3 regions of the Erwinia wuhanensis genome follow, and region 1 is predicted to be linked to each of the others. Evidence: predicted binding sites of a transcription regulator. Region 1 holds the regulator's gene; each other region holds the start of a gene.

Evidence for each region. Region 1 encodes LexA, which represses DNA repair genes until DNA is damaged. Its sites were predicted from a motif close to TNCTGTATGTACATACAGNA; they were not measured.
Region 2: a site for LexA is predicted at 2,204-2,223, ahead of mutH (DNA mismatch repair endonuclease MutH). Genes of this name have one in related genera too.
Region 3: a site for LexA is predicted at 1,583-1,602, ahead of QZH36_RS00555 (YebG family protein). Genes of this name have one in related genera too.

The regions. Positions count from the first base shown of each region.
Region 1 is NZ_JAUJUH010000004.1:463,114-466,348, reverse strand. Features, by position in the region: gene plsB (glycerol-3-phosphate 1-O-acyltransferase PlsB) at 1-818, opposite strand, end outside; gene QZH36_RS12740 (diacylglycerol kinase) at 947-1,321, shown strand; gene lexA (transcriptional repressor LexA) at 1,419-2,027, shown strand; gene QZH36_RS12730 (CsbD family protein) at 2,675-2,884, shown strand; gene zur (zinc uptake transcriptional repressor Zur) at 3,032-3,235, opposite strand, start outside.
Region 2 is NZ_JAUJUH010000003.1:462,765-465,999, forward strand. Features, by position in the region: gene QZH36_RS09835 (YgdI/YgdR family lipoprotein) at 124-339, opposite strand; gene QZH36_RS09840 (TerC family protein) at 504-1,214, opposite strand; gene mutH (DNA mismatch repair endonuclease MutH) at 1,283-1,969, opposite strand; gene rppH (RNA pyrophosphohydrolase) at 2,657-3,181, shown strand; gene ptsP (phosphoenolpyruvate--protein phosphotransferase) at 3,193-3,235, shown strand, end outside.
Region 3 is NZ_JAUJUH010000001.1:125,424-128,658, reverse strand. Features, by position in the region: gene QZH36_RS00565 (tellurite resistance TerB family protein) at 1-11, opposite strand, end outside; gene QZH36_RS00560 (sugar phosphate isomerase/epimerase family protein) at 220-1,050, shown strand; gene QZH36_RS00555 (YebG family protein) at 1,204-1,566, opposite strand; gene purT (formate-dependent phosphoribosylglycinamide formyltransferase) at 1,705-2,883, shown strand; gene QZH36_RS00545 (bifunctional 4-hydroxy-2-oxoglutarate aldolase/2-dehydro-3-deoxy-phosphogluconate aldolase) at 3,117-3,235, opposite strand, start outside.

The DNA.
Region 1 (3,235 bases):
CCCATGATCCTGTCGGTCAGACGGATTGCCTCGTAGGAGAAATCCGCGGCAACTTCTTCCATCAGCTCAATGGCGTTCTGCTGCGCCTTCTCATGGGAGATTTTCTTACTGCGCGCTTCGTCCTCTACGGCCTTGGCGATAGCCTTGGACTGTAAGAGCTTGTTGAACAGATCCTGACGCACAGGCAGACGCGGGCCGACTGCGGCAAGGCGCTGACGGGCAAAGTGCATTCTGGCCACGCGCGCCAGCTTCTGGGCGATGGTTTTATCGGTGCCGTGCTCGGTTGCCATACGGCGCAGCGACACCATCGGCGAGAAACGCACAAAGCTGTCGCGGCCCAGCCACAGGACGGCGATAAATTTCTGAATGCCGTTCAGCACGCGCAGATGCGGCTGGCTTTCGCCCTGAACTTCACGCCCCGGCGCCCGACCAAACATAATCGAGACGGGCACCATCTGCACGTCCAGCAGCGGGTTGCTGCGATGGAGATCCAGATAGTCGTGAAACGTCTTTACGGATTCCGGATTGGCCGCGTAATAAGGAAATACGCGCGGGCCATCATGAATAAAGACGTAGCGGGGCAGCAGCGTGCCGTCGATCTCCAGCGGGTCTAAAGGATCGGGCAGATCCTCTTTGCGACACTGCTCACGCAGCGCCAGCAAATCGGCCTTTGAATCGTATGGCAGCACATACATAATAGGACGCGACGTATCCAGCCCCAGCTCAACGACCGGCTCGGCAGGGATCGCTTTACTTTTTACCAGCATTTTTACCGGTAAATTCAATAATTTGTAATATAAGTTACGCCAACCTGACATAGACAACATAAAGCCTCTTGTTAGCAAAGCGCCGCAAGCATACCAGAATCCTTGCATGAGATCTGTGGTGTTGCAAAATGTGCGCTACCCTGACATTGACGCTAAACAGAACAAAGGGTTCCCTGATTATGGCAAATAACGCCTCGGGTTTAACGCGGATCATTAAAGCTGCGGGGTATTCCTGGAAAGGATTACGGGCGGCCTGGCAACACGAGGCGGCTTTCCGCCAGGAAGTGGTTGCGGCGGTAGTGGCGATTATTATCGCCTGCTGGCTGGACGTGACGCCTTTGGCCAGAGTCATGCTGATTGGCTCCGTCGCGCTGGTGGTGATTGTGGAAATCCTCAACAGCGCGATAGAAGCCGTGGTCGACAGGCTGGGCAATGAGTTCCACGAGCTTTCCGGGCGCGCCAAAGATATGGGCTCAGCTGCCGTGCTGTTAGCTATTCTGTTAGCGGTTTTTGTCTGGCTGACGATTCTGCTTTCTCACCAGCCGCCGGGCTAAATAGCTATCACCATGGTTTTTTATCCGGCTTGAGGTTTTCATTGACGAAATACCTGTATATACTCACAGTCGACTGTATAAACAACCAGGGGGCGGGATGAAAGCACTAACGGCAAGGCAGCAGCAGGTCTATGACCTGATTCGCCAGCATATTAACCAGACCGGCATGCCGCCGACGCGGGCAGAGATTGCCGCTCAGCTCGGCTTCCGCTCCCCGAATGCGGCTGAAGAACACCTGAAGGCGCTGGCGCGTAAAGGCGTTATCGAGATCGTTTCCGGCGCATCACGCGGTATCCGCCTGATGATGGAAGAAGTCGATGGCCTGCCGCTGATTGGCCGCGTGGCGGCAGGCGAACCGCTGCTGGCGGAACAGCATATCGAAGGCCATTACCAGGTCGATCCCGATCTGTTTAAGCCGGGCGCGGATTTCCTGCTGCGCGTTAGCGGCATGTCGATGAAGGATATCGGCATTATGGATGGCGACCTGCTGGCGGTTCATAAAACCCAGGACGTGCGCAATGGCCAGGTCGTGGTAGCGCGTATTGATGATGAAGTCACCGTCAAGCGCCTGAAAAAGCAGGGCAACATTGTGCAGCTGCTGCCGGAAAACAGCGAGTTCCAGCCGATTGTGGTGGATCTGCGTGAGCATACCTTCTCTATCGAAGGGCTTGCCGTCGGCGTGATCCGCAACGGTAGCTGGCTGTAATAGCCAGACGCCGTGCCGCCTCTGCGTCGTTGCGATGACGCAGAGGCTTGCTTCTACCGGCGGGCGTATCGCCTACGGCTTTTATTTCGCACCTCTCATATTGTCTGAATCCTTCTGCTGTATGCCCCTGCCATATTGTCTGACCGCACCTACGGTTGTTGTCTGCCCCTGCCATATTGTCTGACCGTGCCTGAATGTCTCCTGTGGAGCGCAAGCCATCGTAGTTCTGTCCGACATATATCGATGCCCGCTCCTGTTCGTATTTAGCGTTTATTGTCTTTTCGTATCCCACGCTGATATTTACTGCCTGTTGGTATTCCGCATTGGCGTTATTGTGTGTTGGCATTCCGTATGGGCGGTTACTCTCTGTTGGCATCCGTCGCTTCCCGCTCCCTTCGATCGAACCGGCAAAATCGCCTCAGCGCTTCTGTTCTCCCGCTTCTTAAGTATCCGAGCCCGCGCGATTTTTGCTGCCCGGCCCGTGCCGCTTCGCTTTTTTTTAGAAAAATACGCCGCCTCGCCGTGCAAACCTGCCATCTTCTACTACAATTATCTGTACGTTAAGCATTTGGGCAGCGTTTTATGTTGCTGTCAGTGGTTTTGCTGTAACGATAAGCTGTTATCACCTAAGGTTAAGGAGAAACAAGATGAATAAAGACGAAGCCGGCGGTAACTGGAAACAGTTAAAAGGTAAATTTAAAGAAAAATGGGGCAAGCTGACCGATGACGACATGACCGTCGTAGAAGGTAAACGCGATCAGCTGGTCGGTAAAATTCAGGAACGTTATGGCTACACCAAAGACCAGGCTGAGAAAGAGCTGGGCGACTGGGAAACCAGCAACAACCACCGTTTCTGATAAGATAGCCCCCGGAAAGGCTGACTGGCACTGCCAGGGCCGATTCTCCGGATAGCCTTCTAAAGCAAGGGCAGCGCTTCTGGCGCTGCCCTTGTTGTTTTGTCTGGCGCGATCCCGCCGCTTAAATTATTCTGATGGTTGACCGTTTCAACGACCGCGCTTTTTTGTCCCAAGCGTATGATCGTGCTGGCACGCATCCTGATGCTGGCAGGCTTCCACCTCAACGCAGCTTTGGCACAATCCGTGCGCTTCAATCACGCTGTTGGTCAGCGCAAAGCCCGCTGCCCGCGACAGGGACTTCAGAATATCCTGCACGCCTTCCGCATGTTGCTCCGCTACGCCGCCGCAGCG
Region 2 (3,235 bases), on a different contig from region 1:
TTGAAGCAAACGCCAGATCCGGCTTTTGACTATAACCGTCGGGCGCTACAGGGGGAAGAGCGGATTTATCGGGAAGTGCGGTGGGGGCCACCTGTCGGAAAGCGTCAGGTGGCGGGATTGGGCTTAGCGTTCAACAATCGATGAAACCTCATCGCCGTTGATTTGCAGCTCATGGCCGGAGCGATCGGTGTACTTCACCAGACCGGTATCCTGATCGATCTCCGGTTTACCCTGGGTCATAATCATCTTGCCTTCTTTTGTCGCCATCACGTAATCACTGCTGCAACCGCCGAGCAGCGTGGCCAGCATCAGAACGGCCGCGCCAGACATCAACTTCATACTTCGCTCCCTTAGCCTTCAATTTGCCTGCATCAGTAATAGCGCATTTTACAGAAAGCGTTAACCGCAGAACTCCTAAAAAGGCGTCACAGCACGACGAACTATTGACTTTGATCGTAAAAACAACGGGAAGAAGCCGACCGGCAGCGCCGGTCGGCCTGGTATCAGGCGTGGTTTTTTTTGCCGCGTAGCAGGTTAAGACACTCTACCGACATGGAGAAGAACATCGCGAAATAGATATAGCCTTTTGGCACGTGAATATTGAAGCTTTCCAGGATCAGGGTGAAACCTACCAGGATCAGGAAAGTCAGCGCCAGCATTTTTACTGAAGGATGGCGGTCAACAAATTCACCGATAGCGCGGGCGGCAAACATCATCACGCCCACTGCAATTACCACGGCCGCCATCATAATAATCAGATGATCGGACAGGCCAACGGCAGTAATTACCGAATCAAGACTGAAGATAATATCCAGCAGCATAATCTGCACAATCGCGCCGGCGAAGGAATGAACATTGCTTTTATGTTCTTCTTCACCGCCTTCTATTGTTTCGTGGATCTCCATACTGGACTTCCACAGCAGAAAAAGCCCCCCGAACAGCAGGATTAAATCGCGCGCGGAAAAAGAGTGGTCCATCAACGTAAACAGCGGCGTGGTCAGGCGAATGACCCAGGCAATCGAGGCCAACAGACCCAGACGCATCAGCATGGCGCCCGCCAGGCCGATACGGCGCGCGGCGTTCTGCTGCTGTTTGGGAAGTTTAGCCACCACCAGAGAAAGAAAAATAATATTATCAATACCCAGAACGATTTCCAGAATCGTCAGTGTACCCAGCGCCAGCCAGGCGTTGGGATCGGCAATCCAGTCAAACATACAACGTTGCATCCTAAACGAAAGTTAAACGAAGAGTATACTCATCCGGATGCCGCTCAGCTAAAGCTTTACAGTAAAAAATGACGTGCCAGTAAGGGCGCGGTGAAAGCCTTTTTCAGGTAGAAGCCCCTGGGCAGCGTCATCACCGGCTGGCCGTTTTCGCCAATGCCTTCCGTCAGGGCTTTGCTGTTGGCGGCTTTGGGCCGGATTTGCAGCACTTCGCCGTGGCGGGCGGTAATACGCTCTACCTGTCCCAGCACGATCATATCCATCAGCTCTTCCCAGTCGCGCCGCAGCAGCAGCTCTTCTTCTTCACTGGGACTCCACAGCAGCGGGGCGCCGACGCGACGTTCGGCCAGCGGAATTGCCCGATCGCCTTCTACCGGGATCCATAATACTCTCGCCAGCTTATGTCGCACATGGCTGGTTTCCCAGACCAGACCGCTGTTGCCGGTCAACGGCGCCACGCAAACAAAGGTGGTTTCCAACGGGCGGCCCTGCGCGTCGACAGGAATAGTTTTCAGCTCCACGCCGATGTCGGCAAAATCCTGTTCTGGTTTGCTGCCTGCGCTGGCGCCCAGATAGCGTTCCAGTAGCATACCCACCCAGCCCTTATCGCGACGCAGGTCGCGCGGTATCGTAAGGCCCGCTCTCAACGCCAGTTCGCCCAGCGTAAAGCCAGCCAGCTGGCGCGCGCGTTCCAGTAACGCGGCTTCGTTTTCCGGCGGTAAAACCGGAGAAAAATAGTCTGGCATCGCCTGCTCTTGGTTGTTGGTTAAAAAATGAACAGTAGTTTTCCATATTAAAAGGGATGCGTTCATCCCTGAGGAAAAGCGCAATAATAGCATGATTAATCGCGGCTTTTTTTTGTCACTTTGCGGCCGCGATCGGGAAGTTGAAAAGGTTATGCCTGCCTGCGCACCGACAATGAACAGGATCTTACACGTAGTTATCCACAGAAAAATGGGATAAGTCGATTTTTAAAATAATACTGTTTCGATTTACAGGCTTGACGCGGCGGTTTTACCCGGGTTACCGCATTTTTTGCTTAGGATAGCAACATATCCTGTGGATAAAAAAGTCGGTGTTCGATCTTTCGCCACCTGCCTGGTGTCGTTATTGATCGGGGGCCCTGAAACAGCAGAAGGACGCGGTAGAATTGGATAAATCCCAATATTTATAATGCGTTAACCAAAGTATTAACCTTAGGCTAAAAGGCGCCACTCTGAGTTTTCCCCAGCGGCCAGGAGAGTTCTGCACAAAGATATCCACAGAAAAGGTGAATAAGATCGCGCAAAAGTGGCGATTTCTGTTTATAACTCTACGAATGTTCGCAAGTTATCCCGCGAATGCCGTCAGTAACGGCCCAAAAGCAGTGGTTTACCGTCTGTAAGGAGTATGAAACAATCAGGCTATCCGAGTATTAGTTTTGAGGTAGTCCAGTGATCGATGATGATGGCTACCGCCCGAATGTTGGTATCGTAATTTGTAACAGGCAGGGACAAGTGTTGTGGGCCAGAAGGTATGGCCAGCACTCCTGGCAGTTTCCTCAGGGAGGCATCAACCCTGGCGAAACGGCAGAACAGGCGATGTATCGAGAACTCTTTGAGGAAGTCGGTTTGCACCGCAAAGATGTGCGCATCCTTGCCTCTACCCGGAACTGGTTACGCTATAAGTTGCCGAAACGTTTGGTGCGTTGGGACACAAAGCCGGTTTGTATCGGCCAGAAACAGAAGTGGTTTCTTCTGCAACTCTTGTGCAATGACGCGGATATCAACATGCAAACCAGCAGCACGCCGGAGTTCGACGGCTGGCGCTGGGTGAGCTTCTGGTATCCTGTACGTCAGGTTGTCTCTTTTAAACGCGACGTTTATCGCCGGGTGATGAAGGAGTTCGCCAGCGTGGTGATGCCCCTGCAGGAGAATGCCGTACCGCGAAATACGCCTTATCGACGGAAGAGAGGGTAAGCCGCTCAGATATGCTTATACAGCTGCGCGAGATAGTGGAGAAAGTGGCAGGAG
Region 3 (3,235 bases), on a different contig from region 1:
CAGTTAGTCATATGCTCTCCTTATTGTAAAAAAACCAGCATAGAGCGGCTAACGTCAGGAAGCGTCAAGTCAGGCAAAGCCTGGAAAACCTTTAGCGCGCTGATGAGGCTGGCGAATCGGCACAGGTCGCTATACTTGTCAGCAGGCGAGAGTCAAAAGGTCGGACCGTTTACCGGCTCTCTGTCCATTTTTTTGCTATTGAGCTTTAAGGGGAACAGGATGCGTTTTCAACATAATCCACTTTTTATTAATACGGTTTTACTGAGCGGCACAACGGAAGAGAAAATTATCGCCGCCGCTCAGGCTGGCTTCAGCCAGCTGGAATTGTGGCGGCAGGATGTGGACTCGGCTGAAGGTACGCCTCAGGCTGTAGCCAGCCTGCTTGAGGAACAGCGGCTTGCCCTGACGGATTACCAGGTGCTGCTGGATTTTGACGGCGCACCGGACGATCAGCGCGAGGAAAAACGCCGCGACGCGCTGAAAATGATGGAGACAGCGGCGGCGCTGGGCGCCACCACCCTGCTGACGCCAGCCTCTACACAAAAAGAGTGTATCGCCGGGCGTGAAGAAGAGGATATTCGCTGGCTGGCGCAGGAAGCGGGAAAGCGTGGGCTGCGGGTCGCCTTTGAGGCGATGGCATGGAGCACCCATATCAATACTACGGCCGCCGCCTGGCAGCTGGTACAGCGTATTAACGAGCCTAATCTGGGCCTGGTCGTGGATGCCTTCCATATTTTTGTACGCAACCGAACCGTGGCCGACTTAAACGGCATCCCGATGGACAAAATTTTCCTGGTACAGCTTTCCGATTTAGCCACGCTGCCTTCCGGCAGCGAACTGGTGGAAACGGCAAGGCACCATCGGCTGTTGCCGGGCCAGGGCAACTTCCCGCTCTATACGCTGCTGGACTATCTGGAAGCGGAAGGCTACAGCGGGCCGGTTGGGCTGGAAGTCTTTAATGATGAGATTAAACAGCGCTCGCCTTCCGATGCGGCGAAAGAAGCCATGCACGCGCTGAAACGCTGCTGTGCGCAGGCGACAATCGCCTGAACCTGAAAAGCTGTGGTCTGTAAACGCTAAACAGAAAGATAAAAAGCCTGTCCGAGGACAGGCTGCTACTGATAACGCCCTCTTATCAGGGCATCTGGTAGCGACAGGGCTGGTAAACAAGCCACAACGTCACACACTACAGACGAGACCGCCTCACGCTGCTTTAATGCGCCCCGCTTTGGGCTTCTTCTCTTCCGCATCGGCATCGGCATCGGCATCGGCATCGGCATCCTCAGCGGTTAACGCGGCGACTGACGCAACGGGACGGGAGGACTCCGCTTCCGGCATTTTGCTGGTACGCAGGATATGCTGCACGGCATCTTTGTTTTCCGACAGGAACATCCCCAACGCCTCGCGCTGATTTTCATCCATATCCAATGGCGCAGCGCTCAGCCAGTCGCAGAACACTTCGGCCATATCCAGCATTTTGTCATAAGCGTCGGCTTCTTTCTTACTGGCGAAAGTCATCTTTTCCTCACCTTTTCTGACGACAACATATTTGATTTCAACAGCCATAGTGCCCACCTCGTTTAACTGTATTTTTATACAGTATATCAGGCCGGGAATTTTTCTCAAGCCCGGAAATCGGATGAAGACGCAATCGTTTTCGTTTATACTGCGCCCGCATTTTTTCCTCTAATCAGGTAGAGATTTATGACAACTCTTGGTACTGCGCTGCGTCCTGCGGCAACGCGTGTAATGCTGCTTGGCTCTGGCGAGCTGGGTAAAGAAGTGGCGCTGGAATGTCAGCGTCTGGGCGTTGAAGTCATTGCGGTGGATCGCTATGCCGATGCACCGGCGATGCATGTCGCCCATCGCAGTCACGTAATCAATATGCTGGATGGCGAGGCGCTGAAAGCGCTGGTGGCGCAGGAGCGTCCGGACTATATCGTGCCGGAAATCGAAGCCATCGCTACCGATATGCTGATTGAGCTGGAAAAACAGGGGCAGCGCGTGGTGCCGACGGCTCGCGCCGCTCGTCTGACCATGAACCGCGAAGGTATCCGCCGCCTGGCTGCAGAAGAGCTGGCGCTGCCGACCTCTTCTTATCGCTTTGCCGACAACGTGGCGGACTTTAATCAGGCCGCGCAGGAAATTGGCTTTCCCTGCATCGTGAAGCCGGTCATGAGCTCTTCCGGCAAGGGGCAAAGTTTTATCCGCGAGGCCGCAGGGCTTGCTGCCGCATGGGAATATGCCCAACAGGGCGGACGCGCCGGTGCAGGCCGGGTGATAGTGGAAGGCGTAGTGAAGTTCGATTTTGAGATCACGCTGCTGACCGTCAGCGCTGCCGATGGGATCCACTTCTGTGCGCCGATTGGCCACCGCCAGGAAGATGGCGACTACCGCGAATCCTGGCAGCCGCAGCAGATGAGCGAGCTGGCTTTACAGCGCGCGCAGCAGATTGCCGAGAAAGTGGTTATCGCACTGGGCGGGCACGGGCTGTTTGGCGTGGAGCTGTTCGTTTGCGGGGATGAAGTGGTGTTTAGCGAGGTTTCCCCTCGCCCGCACGACACCGGCATGGTAACGCTGATTTCTCAGGATCTTTCGGAATTTGCGCTGCATGTCCGCGCTTTTCTTGGCCTGCCCGTTGGCGGCATCCGCCAGTATGGCCCGGCGGCCTCGGCGGTGATCCTGCCGGAACTGAGCAGCGATAACGTGCAGTTCGCCAATCTGGATACGGTACTTGGCGCGGGCTTGCAGCTTCGTCTGTTCGGCAAGCCGGAAGTTCAGGGCAAACGTCGCATGGGCGTTGCGCTGGCAACCGGTGACGATATTGATGAGGCCGTGCAGCGTGCTGTCGCCTGCGCCGCTGGCGTAAAAGTCAGCGGTTGACGCCGTGCGCGCTACTGCATAATTAGCGTAAAATCTGCGGCTGATGCTGCCCCGCTTCTGCGCTGCTGGCGTAAAAGTCAGCGGTTGACGCTGTGCGCGCTTCTGCATCGTTAGCGTAAAATCAGCGGCTGATGCGCTCCCGCCTCTGTAAAGCTGGCGGCCGGCGCTGTACCCGCCTCAGCAAAAAGGATGGCCGCCAGCCATCCTTTTTTAGTTTTACGCTCTGAACGGCATTAGCGCGCGCCTGCTACCGCCTCTTTAGCCAGCTGCGTAATGCGATCGTAATCCCCTGCTTCCAGCGCATCCGCCGGCACCAGCCACGAACCGCCGATGCACAGCACGCTTTTCAGCG